3 regions of the Pseudomonas khavaziana genome follow, and region 3 is predicted to be linked to each of the others. Evidence: predicted binding sites of a transcription regulator. Region 3 holds the regulator's gene; each other region holds the start of a gene.

Region 1 (6,937 bases), 2.7 Mb from region 3:
TGATCGCCGCCGAATCACCGACTTACTACGGCTTGTTGCAACTCGCCGATTTGCTCGGCCTGAAAGTCATCGAGATCCCCAGCGACCCAGCCACGGGCATGAGCCTGGAAGCCCTGCAGCTGGCCGCCAACCAGTGGTCGATCAAGGCGCTGGTGCTCACCACGCGCCTGAGCAACCCCCTGGGTGGCACCATGCCCGAAGAGCGCCAGAAACAACTGCTGCGCCTGGCGTCGGATTTCGATATCCAGATCGTCGAGGACGATATCTACGGCGAGCTGATGTTCGAACTGGGTCGCACCAAGGCTCTGAAAGCCTACGACCGCCTTGACCGGGTCATCTACTGCTCGAGTTTTTCCAAGACCTTGTCCCCGGGGGTGCGTATCGGCTGGATGATCGCCGGCAAGTACCAGCAGGAGATCCAGCGCCTGCAGATGTTCAGTACCCACTCAGCATGCAGTGTCACCCAGATGGGGGTCGCGGCCTACCTGGAAAACGGTGGCTACGACCGCCACCTGCGCTATATCCGCCAGGAATACCGCAAGAACCTCAGCGCCTTCCAACTGGCGGTGCAGCAATATTTCCCCGAGGGCACCCAGATGACCCGTCCAACCGGCGGCTTTATCCTGTGGGTCAGTTTGCCGGGTCGGGTCAATACCCAGGAACTGCACGTGCGTGCCTTGCAACAGGGCATCAGTATTGCGCCGGGGCTGATCTTCAGTAATACGGAACAGTTCAACCACTGTATTCGCCTCAACTGCGGTACCCCCTGGAACCGCGAGGCAGAGCGGGCGTTGATGACCTTGGGCATGCTGGCCAGCCAGTTGTGCCAGGAGACCGGGGCGGGTTTTTGAGGCGTGCAAAGGGGACAACACTGATCTGCGCTCTTGTCATGTCGCCCACAACAAGCGAGCATATGGCCTTCTGCCGTTAACGCTGCTGGCGATATGACTTCTATTTTTCGCGTTACCCTGGTGATTGGCCTGTTGAGCCTGTGCAATGTCAGCACTGTGCTGGCGGAGCCGGTGGCGGATGGCGCGTCGGCAGTCAGTTCTGAACAGAAGACCTCAGCGAAGAAACCAGCTCCCGCGAAAAAAGCCCCCGCCACGCAGAAAAAAACCGCAACTACCAAAAAGCGCGCGCCTGTTGCGAGCAAATCCAAGTCGGCCCGTGAAGTCGCCAAGACTAAATTGCCACCGGCACAGTTGGACCTTTCGCTGCCTTCGGACATGGTCAGGCTGTTGCAGCCCATCGGCACCATGCCCAAGCCCAAGAGCGTGCCCTTGCTGCCGCCGATGTTTGGCGAAAAGCCCACCGACAACAGTGCGTTCCAGATCAACGGCCGCTTGCTCAGCAATGAGATGAAGCTGCAACTGCGCAACGATGAGCGCCGTGATGTTGAAGGCGCCGCGCTGGATTTTGAATTCAAGCAATAAACTATGCGGCTATGCGTGACCCAGGTTGCCGACCATCTGTCGCAGACTGGTCGGTCACTTTTGTTTTGTGCGAAAAACCCCTGTTGGACCATTTTAAAACGGCTGTTTAAGGGCGTACTCTAGCCCGGCCATCCCTATTGAGTCGTCGAGGACCTGCTGGTCATGAAATGCCGTGAAGGCTGTGGCGCATGCTGCATCGCCCCCTCCATCAGTTCGCCGCTGCCCGGAATGCCCCAGGGCAAGCCTGCAGGTGTTCGCTGCCTGCACCTGTCGGTCGGACAACTGTGCCAGCTGTTCGGCCTGCCTGAACGGCCGGCGGTGTGCAGTGATTTCAAGGCTGATATCGAGGTCTGTGGCAATGACCAGGCCGATGCAATTCGCTTGATCGGCTGGTGGGAGCAGATGACGGCGGCTTGATGGGCTTTACTATTGGAACTTCAACAATAAGGAATACAACAATGGGTTCGCTGAAACGACTGGCCGTGTTGTGCGGTTTTACGCTGCTGTTTGCTGCTACTGCCCAGGCTGAGGATTGGCAAGTGGCCAAGGACGAAGACGGTATCAAGGTGTCCCTGAGCGAAGTTGCCGGCTCCAAGTACAAAGCGTATCGCGGCGTGACCGTGATCAAGGCGCCTGTGGCCAAGATCGTTGCATTGCAGGAAGACGTGGCGGGTGCCTGCGCTTGGATTCACGAGTGCAAATCCCAGAAACTGGTCGACAAGAAAGGCGATGAGGCCTGGACCTACACGCAATTCAAGGCACCCTTTCCGGTGAGTGATCGTGACTCGTATACTCATGTCACAACCGCTAAAAACGCCGATGGTAGCGTAACCCGCACCTTGCAGGGCGTGCCTACCTACAAGTCGGAAGAAAAAGGCTATGTGCGGGTCGCCCAGGTCGAAGGCTTCTGGAAACTGGTGCCCAAAGGCGCCAATGAGACCGAAGTGACCTACCAAGTGCACACCGAGCCGGGCGGCAGCGTGCCGTCGTGGTTGGCCAACAAATTTGTGGTGGAAGCGCCGTTCAATACCCTGAAGGCCCTCAAGGAGCGCGCTGAAAAATAAGCGCAACTGATCCGGTGCCTCCTGCCTTGGGTGGAACGTTTGGCAAAGCCTCAAGGTCCAGATAGATGTAAGCCCACACATGGGTTTTATCGAGGAGGCACCGATGCCGAAGTGGAATGTTTCTTTCATCAATGACCGTGGCGAGCCGGTAGTCGAGCAATTCGACTGCGAGCATGAGCCGACGCTGGAAGAAGCCGCACAGATGGTGCGGGTGCGTGTGTCACCGGTGTTGGAAAAGCTGGACCTTAACGATCTTGCCGATCGTGTTCCCGATCCCACGGTCAAGAGCCTGCATGATCAAAATGGTATCAAGGACCTCAGGGTCGAACCCGCGGCCTGAATATTTCCGTTAGACCCATCAAGCACCTCTGGTGGAGGTGATAGCTTCGCGCTACTCTGCAATCGAGATCAGCGAATGAATCGCTAAGGTCTGGTCTTGTCAGCTACATGCTTGTTTTCCAGCGGTGTTGTTCCTGCCGTAGTACTCGCGCCAGTAAGGCGCGAGCTTCGGGAAGCACGGAAAGTCTATCCATCATTTGAGGAGCACTTTTCATGAGCACAGCCTATCAAGAAGACATCAGTACCAACGTCCTGCGCCGCATGAAAGAAGGCGGCTTCGATTTCTCGCGTTTTCACCCCATTGAGTTCTACGCCATTTTCCCGGATGAGGAACGGGCGCGCAGGGCTGCGGGTCGATTTCGTGGCGAATCCCTGAATGCCCAGGTCAGCGCGCGCGACGATGGCGCCTGGTATCTGGAACTGAGCAAAATCATGTTTGCAACCTACGACGGCATAGGAGACTTCGAGCATGACTTCGAGGCGGTGGTCGAGCCCCTGGGTGGGATCATCGAAGGATGGGGCGTCAAGCAGGAGGTGCGTGGGTTACCCATGTAGTTGGTGTTTATGAGCAGCGCAGCGTATCGGCTGACCTTTGGGTCGGCCGATTTTGTTTGGGGCTTCGGCAGGAGCGCTGATTTAGTTGCACGCAAAAAAAAGCCACCCCAATAGGGTGGCGGAAAGGGAAGCTCGAGGGAGCAGATCAGTACACGAAGTAACACAGTACCGCTTGCACAAAGGGTTTCGCTGTAGGACATGTCCTGTTCAGCCGATGGAGGTGATTATCCGCAGCGCTGGCCGGGCAGTGAAATCAACTCTGGCTATGCTATCGATAGGCAAGTGCCGCGTTGCAATGACGCGTGCGACGTGCACTGGGGACGTTCTACGCACCGGGATGGTGCGAAGAATCCGCCTGAGTTATTCAACTCATTGATTATTAAGTGTTTATGCCGCTGGCACGGGCCTTGCGAAGGTTCTCGCGTCCGGGTGACAAGGAGTACGGCATGATCCGCACTTATTACGATGAAATGTACGATGGGGCAGGGCAGGTGCGTCCTCATTACCGCGAGTTCGCCCGCTGGCTGGCCGACACCCCTACGGATTTGCTGGCCCAGCGTCGGCGCGAAGCCGATTTGCTGTTCCACCGGGCCGGGATCACCTTCACCCTTTATGGGGATGAGCTGGGCACTGAGCGCCTGATTCCCTTCGATACCATTCCGCGCAGTATTCCGGCCAGCGAATGGCGGGTTGTCGAGCGCGGCTGCATCCAACGGGTCAAGGCACTGAACATGTTCCTCGCCGACCTGTACCACGACCAACGCATTATCAAGGCCGGCATTATTCCCGCCGAGCAGGTACTGGCCAATGAGCAGTATCAGTTGGCAATGCAGGGCCTGGACCTGCACCGTGATCTGTATTCCCACATTTCCGGGGTCGACCTCGTACGCGATGGTGACGGCACTTATTACGTACTGGAAGACAACCTGCGCACGCCCAGTGGCGTCAGCTACATGCTCGAAGATCGCAAAATGATGATGCGCCTGTTCCCGGAACTGTTTGCGGCCCAGCGCATCGCGCCTATCGACCACTACCCCAACCTGTTGCTCGATACCCTCAAAAGCGCCAGCCCCCTGGATAACCCCAGCGTGGTGGTGCTCACTCCAGGGCGCTTCAACAGCGCGTTTTTCGAGCATGCGTTTCTTGCCCGGGAAATGGGCGTGGAACTGGTGGAGGGGGCGGACCTGTTCGTACGCGACGACCGTGTATTCATGCGCACCACCGACGGCCCAAAGGCTGTGGATGTGATCTACCGCCGCCTCGATGATGCCTTCCTCGACCCACTGGCCTTCAACCCGGACTCCATGCTTGGCGTGCCGGGCCTGCTTGCGGCCTATCGTTGCGCCAATGTGGTGCTGGCCAATGCCATCGGCACGGGAGTTGCGGACGACAAGTCGGTTTACCCGTTCGTCCCTGAAATGATTCGCTTCTACTTGGATGAAGAGCCGATCCTGCAGAACGTTCCGACCTTTCAATGCCGTAATCCCGACGAATTGTCCCACGTACTGGCCCACCTGCCCGAGTTGGTGGTCAAGGAAACCCAGGGCTCCGGCGGCTATGGCATGTTGGTTGGCCCCGCGTCCACGGCGGCGGAAATCGAAGCTTTTCGCGCGCGCATCAAGGCTAAGCCCCACGCCTATATCGCGCAGCCGACCCTGTGTTTATCCACCTGCCCGACCTTCGTCGAAAACGGCATCGCCCCACGGCATATCGACCTGCGCCCGTTCGTGCTGTCCGGCAAGGAAACCCGTGTGGTGCCCGGCGGCCTGACCCGCGTGGCCCTGCGCGAAGGGTCGCTGGTGGTCAACTCGTCCCAGGGCGGCGGCACTAAAGACACCTGGGTGGTCGAGGACTGATGCCATGTTGAGTAGAACTGCCTCGGATTTGTACTGGATGTCGCGCTACCTGGAACGTGCCGAAAACCTCGCACGCATGCTCGACGTCAGCTATTCACTGTCGCTGATGCCCCAGGATGGGCGCGGCGACGGTCTGCACGAACTGGCCATGCCGTTGTTGATCACCGGCACCCTGGAGGATTACCACGAGCGCCACGGCCAATTGCATGCCGAACGCCTGCTGCACTTTTTCGCACTGGACGCGGCCAACCCGGCCAGTATCTACAGTTGTCTGGGCGCTGCACGGGCCAGCGCCCATGCAGTACGTGGGCGAATCACCGCTGACATGTGGGAAAACATCAACGCCACCTGGCTGGACATTCGTGATATCGCCCAACAGGGGTTGAGCCGCTACGGCATGAGCCGGTTTTGTGAGTGGGTCAAGGAGCGCTCCCATCTGTTCCGCGGCGCCACCTACGGCACCATCATGCGTAACGATGCCTTCCGCTTTATCCGCCTGGGCATTTTCATAGAGCGCGCCGATAACACCCTGCGCCTGCTGGACGCGCGCTACGAAATGGCCGGCGACCAGGCTGCGGCGGTCAGCGATGGCACGGCTCACGCGTACTACCAATGGAGTGCTTTGCTGCGTGCGTTGTCGTCATTCGAGGCCTACACCGAAATTTATCGTGATGCGCCGGGTTCCAGGCAAGTGGCTGAGCTGCTGCTGTTACGCGCCGATGTCCCGCGTTCACTAAGGGCGTGCAGTGAGGAGATTGCCCAGATCCTTGCCAGCCTGCCCGGTCTCAACGGCCGCCCGGCCCAGCGCCTGGCCGCCGAGATGGACGCTAGCCTGCGCTTTACCACCATCGACGAAATCCTCGAGGAAGGCCTGCATGCCTGGCTGACCGACTTTATCCCCTTGGTCCGCCAATTGGGCGACGCCATCTACAGTTCCTATCTGGAGGCGGCATGAGACTCTCTATCAGCCACGAAACCACCTACCACTATCAAGACCAAGTGCGCGCCAGCATCCAGTACCTGCGGCTCACGCCCCATGACAGCGAGCGCCAGCGCGTGCTGAGCTGGCAACTCGACCTGCCACGCCCGGTGCGGGCGCAGGTGGATCCCTTCGGCAATATCCTGCATGTGCTGACCCTGGACGAACCCCACGACGCGATCATCATCGGCGCCCGTGGCCAGGTGGAGATCGACGAGTTGCGCGAGGCCGAACACGAAAGCCAGTCTGCCTGGCCTTTCCTGCGCTGCACGCGCCTGACCGAGCCCGATGAAGCCCTGCGCCGGTTTGCCGAGCAGCATTGCCACCAGCGTCGCGACCGCACGGCGCTCATCGATCTGATGCAGGCCCTCAACCAAGCGATGATCTACACGCCGGGGGCTACTGAAGTCGACACCTGTGCCGCCCAGGCCTTTGCAGGCGCTGCGGGCGTGTGTCAGGACCATACCCATGCGTTTCTCGCCTGCGCACGCAGCCTGGGCATTCCTGCGCGGTATGTGTCGGGGTATTTGTACACCGAAGACTGCGCACATCTGGCCAGTCATGCCTGGGCCGAAGCCTGGCTGGATGACGCCTGGTACAGTTTTGACGTGACCAACCAACTGGCCCGGCCAGAGCGGCACTTGAAGCTGGCCGTGGGCCTGGACTACCTCGACGCCTGCCCGGTACGCGGCATGCGCCGAGGGGGTGGGC
Region 2 (6,937 bases), 2.9 Mb from region 3:
CACCTGCACGCCGCCCACCGCCACGTCCGCCGAACGGCGCAGCATGTTGAACATGCTGATGCGGGTGTAGCGGGCAAAGCGTTCGTTGATCATTTCCAGGGTCGGCATGCGTCCACGGACGATGCGATCCTGGCTGGTCAGGTCGTAACTTTTGACGCTGCCGGGTTCGGCAGCCATTTCGGTCTGTACCAGACCATCGTCCACGCCGTGCAACAGCGCATCGATTTCATCCTGGGACAGCAGGTCCTGCACGGCCATGTCGTGATCCTACTGCAATACGAAGTTAGTGAAGAGCGCCTGCTCGACCACGACTTTGCCGAGTTCTTTCTGGGCCACTTCCTGCACGCTTGCAGTGACCTTCTGACGCAGCATTTCCTGGCCGACCGGGGTGGCGAGGCTGTCGAAGGCCTGGCCGGAGAACAGCATCACCAAGTTGTTACGGATCACCGGCATATGCACCTTGAGGGCATCCAGGTCCGCCTGGTTGCGCGCCAGCAAGGTGATGCTCACCTGCAGGTAGCGCTGACGACCGTTGACGTTGTAATTGGCAACAAACGCCGGAAGCATCTGTTCGAAGATTGCCGGTTGCTTGACGTTGGTGGCGGTTTCAGCGGCGGGCACCGGCTTGCTTGCACTGCTGTGCATGATGTACCAGGTGCCGCCAATCGAGGCGCCGATGGCCAGGAGCAGGCCCAGCACAATCAGCAGGATCAGCTTGAGCTTGCCTTTGCCTGCTGCGGGGGGAGTTGCTGCGTCGTCGCTCTTCGCCATGCCAATAATCCGTCACTATTCGGGGATTCATAGATCTACGGGAAGGCAAGAGCAAGTGTTATGCCAGAGTTGTCTGGCAATACGGGAAGAACCAACACCACGAAACAAATGTGGGAGGGGGCTTGCTCCCGATAGCGGTGTGTCAGCAATGGATTTGTTGACTGACACACTGCTATCGGGAGCAAGCCCCCTCCCACATTTGGATCTCTATTTGACTCAGGTCAGGCGTAGTAATCGACGGCGCTGGAGCCGATCACGGTTGAGGTCACTGGCGCTGCAACTTCAGCCACGTCAACTTGACTGCCAGTGTCAGCGCTATCACCACGCCGACCGCCACTGCCCACGCCCCGCGCCTGGCCCTGCTGTTGCTGCTGGTCCTGCCCCCGCGATTGGTCAGACACATTCACATCCACCTGCCCCATACCTTGCTGGGCGAACATTTCGCGCAAGCGCCCAGACTGGCTTTCCAGCGCTTCACGCACCACCGCATGGCCGCTCATGAAGTTGACCTGGGCCTGCTGGTCCGCCGTCATATTGACCTTGATATCCAGACGCCCCAATTCAGCCGGCTGCAACTGGATCTCCGCCGACTTGAGGTTGGCGCTGGAGAGGTACATCACGCGGTTGACCACTTCTTCGGTCCAGCCGCTCTGGTGCATGGCCAGCGGCGCATTGGTGACCGGCGGCAAGGCATTCGCGGTTTTCGGCGTGGCGGCCTGGGTCAGCGCGGCCAGGCGGTTGGCGAAATCATCCACGCGGGTGTCGCTGTTGGCGTTCTTGAGGTCCTTGAGGCCGTCATCGATCAAACCGCTGAAAGCATTGTCGCCACCCTGGTCGGTGCTGTCCTTGGTGGCTTGCTGGTCGACCATAGTGGCCAGGCCGGCGGCAAAGCTCTGCGCGGCGGTCGGTTGATCCTGGGGCGCGGTTTTCTGCGCCGCCTGGCTGCTGGCCGACACGTGACCGCCCTGCTCCATCGCCAGGCGCACAGCGGGCATCGCATCCAGGGGGTCAGCCTCCGGGTCGAAGGCCGTTAGCTTGGCTTCGTCGGTCACGGCGACCGGCAGGGCCGCGTCCTCGGCGGCCACGGCGGGAGCCGAGGCTTGCACGGGCACAGGCACCGGCGTCACCGCAGCGATCACCGCCGGATCAACCACCGGGTCAACCGGGGGCTGCTGCGCCTGGGACGGGTCGGTGGCTTTGTCGCCGTCGCTGCCAGCGCCGTCGTCGGTCTTGGCCGCCGGCTTGGCAGGCAAGGAATTGCCGTTATCGGCAACCGCTGGTTTGCTGGCGGCAGGCGTATCGCTATCGGCAGCCGGTTTGGCGTTGGTATCAGCAGGCTTGTCACGGGTGACTTTGCCTGGGCTGTCGCCGACCTTCGGCGCCGGCTTGGGACCTTGGTTGGCAAACACTTGAGCAAAGCCAGCACCCTTGTCACGCGGGGCCGCAGCCGCTACCGCCGGGGTGGCGACAGGCGCTTGAGGCTTGGTCGCGGGGGCAGCCTGTAGAAGCGAATTGGGAGCGACTGGCATAAGTAAGGGTCTCCACTGCATGAAGGTCGGGGATGCAGTCCATGGAGATAGAGCAAGAGTCGGGCCAGGTTTACAAAATGCCTGGATATATCAGATTCAATGTAGGAGCGAGCTTGCTCGCGAAAAACTCACAGGCGCCGCATTCATCCAGGAAGCACGCGTTATCGTTGACGTTTTTCGCGAGCAAGCTCGCTCCTACATTCATACAGTGGCTTGACCAGCGCGAACTCATGATCAATCTGATCAACCAGAGCGCCTAAATCCGAGGCCGCCTCGACGGCCTCGGTCTCCAGCAACTCACACAATTGGGCCAAACGCACCGCCCCAAGATTGCCGCTGCTGCCTTTGAAACTGTGGGCAATCCGTCCCAACGTTTTGGCGTCGCCCCCAGCCTTGCGCAGTGCTGCGACGCGCTCTTGCGAGTCCTCAATAAAGGTGTCGAGCAACGTCGGGTACTCGCTCTCCATCACTTCCTGCAGGTCCGACAACACGTCGGGGTCCAAATGAATCTCAGCCACTTGCTCGCTCCTTGATCAAGAATCGGCGGATTATGCCAGAGCCTCCCAACAAAATTCCACGCAGACACTGCGCCCGCCATCGGACCAGCGTACGGCGCTGCTCAATTGACGCACCAGACTCAAGCCCCGGCCAGACAGACGGTCGACGTCCACCGGCCGCGCCAATTCCTTGTCTACGTCAAAACCCGACCCGCTGTCTTCAACCCGCAAGGTCATGGTGCCGCCCTGGTCGGTCGGTACCACCTGCACATGCACGCGCACATAGCCGCTGTTCAATTGTGCCAGCCGCTCATTGCGCTGGCGATAATACTGCGCAAAACCCTGCGCATCGCGCTTGAGCGCCGAATCCAGGCCGAGCACGCCATGCTCCAGGGCATTGGAATACAACTCGGCCATCACGCTATAAAGCGCCCCGCCCTGCTCGCGCAGGCCGTGGACCTCCAGCAGCAGCTGCAGCAAGTACGGCAGCGGGTTGTAGTTTTTGAGAGTCTGGGCGCGAAACTCGAAACTCACCGACCAGTCCAGCGGGCTCGACTGGCCGCTGTCGGCATACATCGGCTCAGCCACCCGCAGCGGCGGAGCGGACAGCAAGGTGATCTCGACCATGCTCACATCGTCCCGCGCCTGGCCGCGAAATGCTGCCAGGGCCTGTTCGATATCCTCGAACAGGCGGTCGGGCTCGCGGTTGGCGGCGAACACCTGTTGCAAGCGGGCGGCACCGAACAGTTGGTCGTTGGCGTCAGCGGTATCCAGCACGCCATCGGAGAGCAGGAACACCCGGTCGCCCAAGGCCATGGGCCAGACCTCGGTGCTGTCATCGAACGCCTCCGCCGACAACACCCCCAAGGGCAGATGTCGCGATATCAACGGCGTGCGCCGGCCGGTGGCGACTTCATGCACATAGCCTTCGGGCATGCCGCCGTTCCACACCTCCACCGCCCGCCGCTGGGCGCTCAGGCACAGCAAGGTGGCACAGCAGAACATGTCCACCGGCAGGATACGCTTGAGCTTGGCGTTCATCTCTCGCAACGTCTGGGTCAAGCCATAACCCTTGGCGGTCATGCCGTAGAACACCTCGGCCAGGGGCATGGCACCGATGGCAGCAGGCAGCCCATGGCCGGTGAAGTCGCCGAGCAACACATGCATGTCACCGGACGGTGTGTAGGCCGCCAGCAGCAAGTCACCGTTGAACAGCGCATAGGGCGATTGCAGGTAGCGGATATTCGGTGCGGCGTTGATACAACCGGAATGGGCAACCTTGTCGAACACCGCCTTGGCCGCCCGCTGCTCATGCAGCAGGTGTTCGTGGTGCCTGGCGATCAGGTCACGCTGTTGCAGGACCGTGGCCTGCAGGCGCCGCAGGCGGTCCATGGCGTTGATCTTCGCCGCCAGGATCAGCGGGTTGTAGGGTTTGGGCAGGAAGTCGTCGCCACCGGCATCCAGGCACTGGGCCAGGGCTTCGCTCTCACGCAACGAGGTGAGGAAGATAATCGGCACCAGCGCCTCCCCCGCCAATTGCTTGATCTGCCGGGCGGCTTCGAAGCCATCCATCACCGGCATCAGCGCGTCCATCAACACCAGTTGCGGGCGCTCGTGGGCAAAGATCTCGACCGCCTCGACACCATTGCCGGCGGTCAGCACCCGGTGCCCCTGGCGACGAATGATGGTCGACAGCAACAGACGGTCGGCGGCGCTATCTTCGGCGATCAGGATGGTCAGCGCCTCAAGGACCGGGGCCAGGGCGCTCAACTGATGTCGAACAGCTTGTCGAAGTTAGAGATGGCGAGGATCTTGCGCACGTCGGAGTTGCTGTTGAGCACACGGACCTCAGCGTCCTCTCCGCCGGCGTGATCACGTAGCAGCAGGAGCATGCCCAAGGCAGAACTGTCCATGTAGGTGGTCTCCTTGAGATCGACAATATAGGTCTCGGGCACCTTGTAGAAACGCTCGTAGGCGTCCCGAAACGCCTGATGACTGCCGAAATCGAACCGGCCCTTGATTGCGATCGTCAACTTCTTCCCGTCCAGGGATACTTCTGACTCGACTGACATGTGACTGCTTCCTTGTCGTTGGCACTGTGCAACAAGGTGTAGCAGGCGAACCGGATCCAAGCAACACATCGGATCAAATGTGGGAGGGGGCTTGCTCCCGATTGCAGTGTGTCAGTCAACAAATCCATAGCTGACACACCGCTATCGGGAGCAAGTCGAATCGTCGCACCGCCCCTCCCACATTTGTCCTGCGTCGTCAGTTAGAACTGTTCGTGGCGGGGCAGGCGCTGGGACAATTCATCGAGCAGCTTTTGCTCGCGTTTGTCTTCGATGGCCCGGGCCTCGTCGATATAGCGCTGCACCAGCTTGCGCAGCCCTTCGACACGGGCGAACGCCGCTTGCCAGGCCTCACGGGCCTTGTCGAGGTTGTTTTGGTGCCAGGCCAGGCTCTGGCGCTGTTGGCCGACGGCTGTTTCAAGCTGATTGAGAAAGCCCTGATAACCCATCAGCCACTGGCCGGACACGCCCTTGCTGCCGCGTTCGATCCACTGTTGCTGGTATTCGACGCGAAAGCGCTCCAGGTCGCCCAGCTTGCTCTCCGCCAGGCGCACCTGGCCCTGGAAATAACCCAGACGCTGCACGGCGGCTTTTTCGGCCTTCTCGGCCATGTCCACCACCGGGGCCAGGCGCGCGGCGCGGCTGTTGGCCATGGCTTAGCCGCCCGGCGCGGGGGCGAAGATGGACTGCAGATGCGCCTGGCTTTCGGCCATGCTGATCTTGTCGTTGAGGCCCTGGCGCAGGTAGGTCACCAGTTGCGGTTGCAAGGCGATGGCCAGGTCGGTGTCGCGGTCGCCACCGGCCACATAGGCACCGACGCTGATCAGGTCGCGGCTCTGCTGGTAGCGTGACCACAGCTGCTTGAATTGCTGGGCACGGGCCATATGCTCGGGCGTGACCACCGACGGCATGACCCGGCTGATGGACGCTTCGATATCGATGGCCGGGTAGTGCCCCTCTTCCGCCAACCGCCGCGACAGCACGATATGTCCGTCGAGCACGCCTCGCGCCGAGTCAGCAATCGGGTCCTGCTGGTCGTCGCCTTCGGATAGCACCGTATAGAACGCCGTGATCGAGCCACCGCCGGCCTCGGCATTACCAGCGCGTTCCACCAGTTTGGGCAACTTGGCGAATACCGACGGCGGGTAGCCCTTGGTAGCGGGCGGCTCGCCGATGGCCAGGGCGATTTCCCGCTGGGCCTGGGCGAAACGTGTGAGCGAGTCCATCAGCAACAGGACATTCTTGCCCTTGTCGCGAAAATATTCAGCGATGCGCGTGCAGTACATGGCGGCGCGCAGGCGCATCAGCGGCGCATCGTCCGCAGGCGAGGCCACTACCACCGAACGCTTGAGCCCTTCTTCACCGAGGCTGTGCTCGATGAACTCCTTGACCTCACGCCCCCGCTCACCGATCAAGCCCACCACAATGATATCGGCCTCGGTAAAGCGCGTCATCATGCCCAGCAACACCGACTTACCCACGCCGGTACCGGCGAACAGGCCCAGGCGCTGGCCGCGACCGACCGTCAATAAACCGTTGATGCTGCGAATGCCCACGTCGAGCGGCACGCTGATAGGGTTGCGCTTGAGCGGGTTGATGGTGGGCCCGTCCATCGGCACCCAGTCTTCGGCTTTCATGCCGCCCTTGCCGTCCAGCGCGCGCCCGGCGCCGTCGAGCACACGGCCGAGCATGCCCATGCCCATGGGCAGGCGACCGGTATCGGCCAGCGGCACCACGCGGGCGCCGGGGGCGATGCCGGCGAGGCTGCCCACCGGCATGAGGAAAATCTTGCTGCCGGAAAAGCCCATTACTTCAGCTTCGACCTGCACCGGGTGGTAACTGTCGTCGTTGATCACCATGCAACGACTGCCCATGGCGGCGCGCAGCCCCTCGGCTTCGAGGGTCAGGCCGACCATGCGCAACAGGCGCCCTTCGAGGATCGGCTGGCCGGGCAACTCGGTCGCCTCGGCGTAGCTGCCCAGGCGCTTGGCGAAACTGGTGCGATCAAGGCGCATCGGAGGCGTCCAGGTCAACGCTCAAGTCCGGCTCTGCCGGGTGCAGGGCTTGCTCA
Region 3 (6,937 bases):
AAATGGTCACGAAAAGCTCGCCAGCCTCGGGCTGTGCATCGGGTTCTGCCTGATGATGGTGATGGATACGGCGTTGGGCTAAAGCCTGCTCCTGCATCGGCGACTACTCACCTTCATCGAATTTGTTATTGATCAGCTCAACCAAAGCGTCCATCGCTTCCTGCTCCTGCTCGCCTTCGGTCTTCAGGTGAATCTTGGTGCCCTTGCCGGCCGCCAGCATCATCATCGCCATGATGCTCTTGCCATCGACCATGGATTCCGGCGTACGACCAGCGCGGATCTGACAAGGATACTTCCCGGCCACGCCGACGAATTTGGCCGAGGCCCGGGCGTGCAGGCCTAACTTGTTGATGATTTCAATTTCCCGAGCCGGCATCGCAGTGGTGTTCCTTTCAGCTAAGGTCGCGGTGGCGGACCTGGACGTTCTTGAGGGTTTGTTGCAATACCTGGCCCAGCCGTTCAGTCAGATAGACGGAGCGGTGGTGGCCGCCGGTGCAACCAATGGCAATGGTGACGTAGGCGCGATTGCTCGCGGCAAAGCGTGGCAACCATTTGAGCAGGTAGCTGGAGATATCCTGGAACATCTCTTCCACATCCGGTTGCGCAGCCAGGTAGTCTGCCACAGGCTGGTCCAGCCCGGACTGATCGCGCAATTCTGGCTTCCAATAGGGGTTGGGCAGGCAGCGCACATCGAACACCAGGTCGGCATCCACCGGCATGCCACGTTTGAAGCCGAATGATTCGACCAGGAATGCAGTGCCGGGCTCGGGCTGGTTCAGCAGGCGCAGCTTGATCGCATCGCGCAACTGATACAGATTCAGGTTGGTGGTGTTGATCTTGAGGTCGGCCAGATCAATGATCGGCCCGAGCAGCTTGGTCTCGTCCTCGATGGCTTCAGCCAGGGAGCGGTTGGCGCTGCTGAGCGGGTGGCGGCGACGAGTTTCTGAGAAGCGTTTGAGCAATGTTTCTTCGTCGGCATCCAGGTACAGCACATCGCAATGAATATGCTTGGCGCGCACCTCTTCCAGCAGTTCCGGGAACCGCGATAGGTGGCTGGGCAGGTTGCGGGCATCGATAGACACAGCGACCAGAGGTTGCGCCAATTCAGTATGGATCAGTGCGCGTTCTGCCAGCTCCGGCAGCAGGCCGGCGGGCAAATTGTCGATGCAATAGAAACCGTTGTCCTCAAGGACATTGAGGGCGGTGCTTTTACCTGAGCCGGAACGGCCGCTGACGATGATCAAACGCATGATTACTGCCCGTTTTGTTCATCCAAGACGACCTGATAGAGCGCCTCATTGCTGCTGGCACTGCGCAGTTTGTCACGTACTTCCTTGCGGTCGAGCATGCTGGCGATCTGTCGGAGCAGCTCCAGGTGCGCATCGGTGGCAGCTTCCGGGACCAGCAGCACGAACAGCAGGTCGACCGGGGCGCCATCGATGGCGTCGAAATCGATGGGTTTTTCCAAATGCAGCAGCGCACTGACAGGCGTGTCGCAGCCTTTAAGGCGGCAATGGGGAATCGCAATGCCGTTGCCAAAACCGGTCGAACCGAGTTTTTCACGGGCAATCAGGGCCTCGAAGACATCTTGCATCTCCAGTTCAGGCACTTGGCTACTGATCAGGTTGGCAATTTGCTCGAGGGCTTTCTTCTTGCTGCCGCCCGGCGCGTTCACAAGGGAACGGCCGGGGGTCAGGATGGTTTCAAGTCGGATCATGGGGGGAGAGTTAACGACCTGTACCTTGCATCAGGTGCAGATTCTTTTCCTTATGCTTTATGAGTTGGCGGTCGAGCTTGTCGTAGAGCGAGTCAATCGCCGCGTACATGTCTTCATGTTCTGCATTGGCAACGAGCTTCGCATTCGGTACGTGGAGGGTTGCCTCGATTTTCTGCTTGAGCTTATCGACCTCCATGATGACCTGCACGTTGGTGATCTTGTCAAAATGCCCCGCAAGCTTGTTCAGCTTGCTCTCGGTGTACTCACGCAGGGGCTTGGTGACTTCAAGTTGGTGTCCACTGATGTTGACTTGCATACAGCTTCTCCTTCGTTGCCAGTGCATAAAGCGGCAGGCAAAACGCCTGCCACTGGAACGCTGTGGCCTGCCCGTCACATCAAACGCTTACGCTCGCTGGAAGGCGCGATCCCAAGGGACTCGCGGTACTTGGCGACGGTTCGACGGGCGACCTGAATGCCTTGTGCCTCCAGTAAACCAGCGATCTTGCTGTCACTCAACGGCTTTTTCTGATTTTCCGCGGCAACCAGTTTTTTGATGATCGCGCGGATCGCCGTGGAGGAGCATTCACCGCCCTCGGAGGTGCTGACGTGGCTGGAGAAAAAGTATTTCAGCTCATAAATACCCCGTGGGGTATGCATGAATTTCTGCGTGGTTACCCGGGAAATCGTCGATTCATGCATGCCGACCGCTTCGGCGATATCGTGCAGGACCAGAGGCTTCATGGCTTCGTCGCCGTATTCCAGGAAACCGCGTTGGTGCTCGACGATCTGGGTCGCGACCTTCATCAAGGTCTCGTTGCGGCTTTGCAGGCTCTTGATGAACCAGCGCGCTTCCTGCAGCTGGTTGCGCATGAAGGTATTGTCGGCGCTGGTATCGGCGCGGCGCACAAAACCGGCGTATTGCGGGTTGACCCGCAGACGGGGTACCGATTCCTGGTTCAACTCGACCAGCCAGCGTTCGTTGTCCTTGCGCACGATCACATCCGGGACGACATATTCGGCCTCGCTGGATTCGATCTGCGAGCCGGGGCGCGGGTTGAGGCTCTGCACCAGCTCGATGACCTGGCGCAACTCGTCTTCCTTGAGCTTCATGCGGCGCATCAGCTGGCTGTAGTCGCGACTGCCCAGCAGATCGATGTAGTCCGACACCAGGCGTTTGGCTTCGGCCAACCAAGGCGTTTTGGCCGGCAGTTGGCGCAGTTGCAGCAGCAGGCACTCGCTGAGGGTGCGGGCGCCAATGCCTGCGGGCTCGAATTGCTGGATGCGATGCAGGACGGCTTCGATTTCGTCCAGCTCGATGTCCAGCTCAGGGTCAAAGGCCTCTAGGATTTCGTCGAGGGTTTCGTCCAGGTAGCCCTGGTTGTTGATGCAGTCAATCAGGGTGACTGCGATCAGGCGATCGGTGTCGGACATCGGTGCCAGGTTGAGCTGCCACAGCAGGTGGCTCTGCAGGCTTTCGCCGACAGAGGTGCGGGTGGTGAAGTCCCACTCGTCATCATCATTGCTCGGCAGGCTGCTGGCGCTGGTCTGGTACACGTCCTCCCATGCAGTATCCACGGGAAGCTCGTTGGGAATGCGTTCGTTCCATTCGCCGTCCTCGAGGTTATCCACCGTAGGGGCGGTTTCCTGATAGGAGGGTTCCTGCACATCGGGGTTGGGTTTTTGCTCGATGTTATCGGCCAGCGGGTCGGCATTGTCGAAGTCGTCGCCTTCTTCCTGGCGTTCGAGCATCGGATTGGACTCCAGGGCCTCCTGGATTTCCTGTTGCAGGTCCAGGGTCGACAATTGGAGCAGGCGGATGGCCTGTTGCAGCTGCGGTGTCATCGTCAGCTGCTGGCCCATTCTCAGGACTAGCGATGGTTTCATGGCAGGGGCTTAACACCTTATTCGCCGGCGCAATGCGCCATCCACGACAGGGCGCGTGAGCGCCAAACATAAGCAAATTATATGCCTGATCTCGGGGCCTTTGCCTAGAGCGCGGTAACAATAAAAAAACTAAGGTTTCTATTGACTCCTGCGCGCTCCCGGGAAAGGCGCGAAACCACTGCGCCTACAGGCGGAACTCGTGACCCAGATACACTTCCTTGACCAGCTCGTTGGCCAGGATAGTCTCGGCATCGCCTTCGGCAATCAGCTGGCCATCGTTGACGATATAGGCAGTTTCGCAGATATCGAGGGTTTCACGCACGTTGTGGTCGGTGATCAGTACACCAATGCCCTTGGCCTTGAGGTGGTGGATGATCTGCTTGATATCGCCCACCGAGATCGGGTCGACACCGGCAAACGGTTCATCCAGCAGGATGAACTTCGGTGCGGTCGCCAGGGCGCGGGCGATTTCCACGCGACGACGCTCGCCACCGGACAGGCTCATGCCGAGGTTGTCGCGAATGTGGTTGATGTGGAATTCCTGCAGCAGGCTTTCCAGCTCTTTGCGGCGGCCATCGCGATCGAGTTCCTTGCGGGTCTCCAGGATCGCCATGATGTTGTCGGCCACCGACAGTTTACGGAAGATCGACGCTTCTTGCGGAAGATAGCCGATACCTGCCCGCGCACGACCATGCATTGGCTGGTGGCTGACATCCAGATCGTCTATCAATACCCGACCCTGGTCGGCTTGGACCAGCCCGACGATCATATAGAAACAGGTGGTCTTGCCGGCACCATTGGGGCCGAGCAAGCCGACGATCTGGCCGCTGTCGATCGACAGGCTGACGTCACGTACAACCTGGCGGCTTTTATAGGCCTTGGCCAGGTGCTGGGCTTTCAGGGTCGCCATTACTCGGCCTTCTTCTTCGGCTGGATAACCATGTCGATACGCGGACGAGGTGCGGTGACCTTGTTGCCATTGGCGCGACCGGCCTGGGCGACCTGGGTCTGGGTGTTGTAGACGATTTTCTCGCCTTCGGTCGAGTTGCCGTCGGCGCTCAGCACCTTGGCCTGGTCGATCAATACAATGCGATTTTGCTGGGCATGGTATTGAATGGTCTTGCCGTAGCCCTTCATCGGGCCTGGATCTTCTGCCTTCTGCTTCTGTTCGAAGTAAGCGAGGTTGCCCACTGAGGTCACGACATCGATATCGCCGGCCTGGGTACGCGTCAGGGTCACCGTATTACCGGTGATCTTCATCGAGCCCTGGGTGATGATCACGCCGCCGGTGTAGGTGGCAACACCTTGTTTGTCATCCAGCTGAGCATCGTCAGCCGAGATGTGGATCGGTTGCTGGCTATCGTTCGGCAGAGCCCAGGCGCTCACGCTTCCCAGTGCTGCGCCCAGACCGAGCAAAATAGGGAGGGTTTTAACGAGCCTCATACTGTCCTCTTACGTTCGATAGCAGGTGTATCCTGCTTTCTTTCAAATACGCTTTCATTCCCTTGCCAGTCGATACACCGCCAGCGCCGTCGATTCTAACGTCTTGCTCGGTCTGCGCATATTGCTTCTGTGGGAATACCGTCATGCGACTGCTGGTAATGATGGTGTCGCGGTTCTGCGCGTCTGTACGTGCGACGCGCACCGAGTCGATCAGTTCAACTTCGGTGCCGTCCGGGTTGACCTCGCCACGCTTGCTGGTGACGTGCCATGGAAATTCGGTGCCGCGATACAGGTTCAGGTCCGGATTGGTCAGCAGGCTGACTTCCGAGGCCTTCAGGTGTTCGACCTTGTCCGACGTCATTTCATACTGCACCTTCCCATCGGGCAGGTACTGGATGCTGTAGGCGTTCGTGGCGTAATAGTCGATAACGCCTTCGTCAACCTGCGCAACAGGCTTGTCGAGAAAGCGCCCCGGGCTGATATTCCAGTAGCCCACCGCCAGGAGCAGCGCGGCGATGACCCCGAATAGCAGGAAGTTGCGGATCTTTTTACTCAGCATATAACGCTCTATAGGTAGGCGGCGTGGGCCGCTTCAAGACTGTCCTGGGCACGCAGGATCAACTCGCAGAACTCGCGGGCGGCACCCTCGCCGCCACGGGCGGTGGTGATGCCATGGGCGTGTTCGCGTACAAACGCCGCGGCATTCGCGACGGCCATGCCCAGGCCCACCCGGCGAATCACCGGCAGGTCGGGCAGGTCGTCACCCAAATAGGCGACCTGTTCATAGCTTAGGTTGAGTTGGCCAAGAAGCTCGTCCAGCACCACCAGTTTATCCTCACGGCCCTGATACAGGTGAGCAATCCCCAGGTTTTGTGCGCGGCGTTCCACAACCGGTGTCTTTCGACCGCTGATAATCGCCGTTTGCACACCGGCCGCCATGAGCATCTTGATGCCCTGGCCATCGAGGGTGTTGAACGTCTTGAATTCGCTGCCATCTTCGAGGAAGTACAGGCGGCCATCAGTCAGCACGCCGTCAACGTCGAAAATCGCCAGCTTGATGTTTTTACCGCGTTGCAACAGGTCGCTGTTCATCTACATCACTCCTGCGCGCAGCAAGTCGCCAAGGTTAAGGGCCCCGACCGGGCGATCATCGTTGTCGACGACGATGAGTGCGCCGATCCGGTGGTCTTCCATGATTTTCAGGGCTTCCGCCGCGAGCATTTCAGCGCGGGCGGTCTTGCCGTGAGGTGTCATGACGGCGTCGATGGTTGCAGTGTGGATATCAATAGTGCGGTCCAGGGTTCGACGCAGGTCGCCGTCGGTGAATATCCCGGCCAGGCGCCCATCGGGTTCGAGGATCGCCGTCATGCCCAGGCCCTTGCGGGTCATTTCCATCAGCGCATCCCTGAGCAGGGTGCCGCGTGGAACGCTTGGCAGTTCGGCGCCCGAATGCATGACATTATCCACTTTCAGCAGCAGGCGACGGCCGAGCGCGCCGCCGGGGTGGGAAAATGCGAAGTCTTCGGCGGTGAAGCCGCGGGCCTCCAGGAGCGCCACGGCCAGCGCATCGCCCATGACCAGCGCCGCGGTGGTGGAGGAGGTGGGAGCCAGGTTCAGCGGGCAGGCCTCGTGGGTCACATGCACGTTCAGGTTGACGTCGGCAGCCTTGGCCAGCGTCGATTCCGGGTTGCCGGTGAGGCTGATCATCTGGATGCCCAGGCGCTTGATCAGGGGTAACAGGGTCACGATTTCGTTGGTGGTGCCGGAGTTGGACAGCGCCAGGATCACGTCATCCTTGGTGATCATTCCCATGTCGCCATGGCTTGCTTCGGCCGGGTGCACGAAAAACGCGGTGGTCCCGGTACTTGCCAAGGTGGCGGCGATCTTGTTGCC

What was found. The regulator sigma-54, encoded in region 3, starts transcription at its own class of promoters, with help from an activator protein. The targets are predictions, from matches to a motif close to ANTGGCATNNANNTTGCTNT.
Region 1: QYQ93_RS21780 (circularly permuted type 2 ATP-grasp protein) is a predicted target of sigma-54. The motif match lies at 3,786-3,805, and genes of this name have one in related genera.
Region 2: QYQ93_RS20615 (flagellar hook-length control protein FliK) is a predicted target of sigma-54. The motif match lies at 2,350-2,369, and genes of this name have one in related genera.

Annotation. Positions count from the first base shown of each region.
Region 1 is NZ_CP129946.1:4,892,054-4,898,990, reverse strand. Features, by position in the region: gene QYQ93_RS21810 (PLP-dependent aminotransferase family protein) at 1-851, shown strand, start outside; gene QYQ93_RS21805 (hypothetical protein) at 945-1,433, shown strand; gene QYQ93_RS21800 (YkgJ family cysteine cluster protein) at 1,596-1,850, shown strand; gene QYQ93_RS21795 (START domain-containing protein) at 1,892-2,497, shown strand; gene QYQ93_RS21790 (hypothetical protein) at 2,577-2,837, shown strand; gene QYQ93_RS21785 (ribonuclease E inhibitor RraB) at 3,050-3,391, shown strand; gene QYQ93_RS21780 (circularly permuted type 2 ATP-grasp protein) at 3,838-5,247, shown strand; gene QYQ93_RS21775 (alpha-E domain-containing protein) at 5,252-6,202, shown strand; gene QYQ93_RS21770 (transglutaminase family protein) at 6,199-6,937, shown strand, end outside.
Region 2 is NZ_CP129946.1:4,643,898-4,650,834, forward strand. Features, by position in the region: gene fliM (flagellar motor switch protein FliM) at 1-258, opposite strand, end outside; gene fliL (flagellar basal body-associated protein FliL) at 268-771, opposite strand; gene QYQ93_RS20615 (flagellar hook-length control protein FliK) at 993-2,300, opposite strand; gene QYQ93_RS20620 (Hpt domain-containing protein) at 2,462-2,818, opposite strand; gene QYQ93_RS20625 (fused response regulator/phosphatase) at 2,849-4,567, opposite strand; gene QYQ93_RS20630 (STAS domain-containing protein) at 4,564-4,869, opposite strand; gene fliJ (flagellar export protein FliJ) at 5,070-5,519, opposite strand; gene fliI (flagellar protein export ATPase FliI) at 5,523-6,881, opposite strand; gene fliH (flagellar assembly protein FliH) at 6,871-6,937, opposite strand, start outside.
Region 3 is NZ_CP129946.1:1,221,684-1,228,620, forward strand. Features, by position in the region: gene QYQ93_RS05345 (ZIP family metal transporter) at 1-82, shown strand, start outside; gene QYQ93_RS05350 (HPr family phosphocarrier protein) at 104-376, opposite strand; gene rapZ (RNase adapter RapZ) at 393-1,250, opposite strand; gene ptsN (PTS IIA-like nitrogen regulatory protein PtsN) at 1,253-1,717, opposite strand; gene hpf (ribosome hibernation-promoting factor, HPF/YfiA family) at 1,728-2,033, opposite strand; gene QYQ93_RS05370 (RNA polymerase factor sigma-54) at 2,108-3,601, opposite strand; gene lptB (LPS export ABC transporter ATP-binding protein) at 3,786-4,511, opposite strand; gene lptA (lipopolysaccharide transport periplasmic protein LptA) at 4,511-5,044, opposite strand; gene lptC (LPS export ABC transporter periplasmic protein LptC) at 5,031-5,603, opposite strand; gene QYQ93_RS05390 (KdsC family phosphatase) at 5,612-6,136, opposite strand; gene QYQ93_RS05395 (KpsF/GutQ family sugar-phosphate isomerase) at 6,137-6,937, opposite strand, start outside.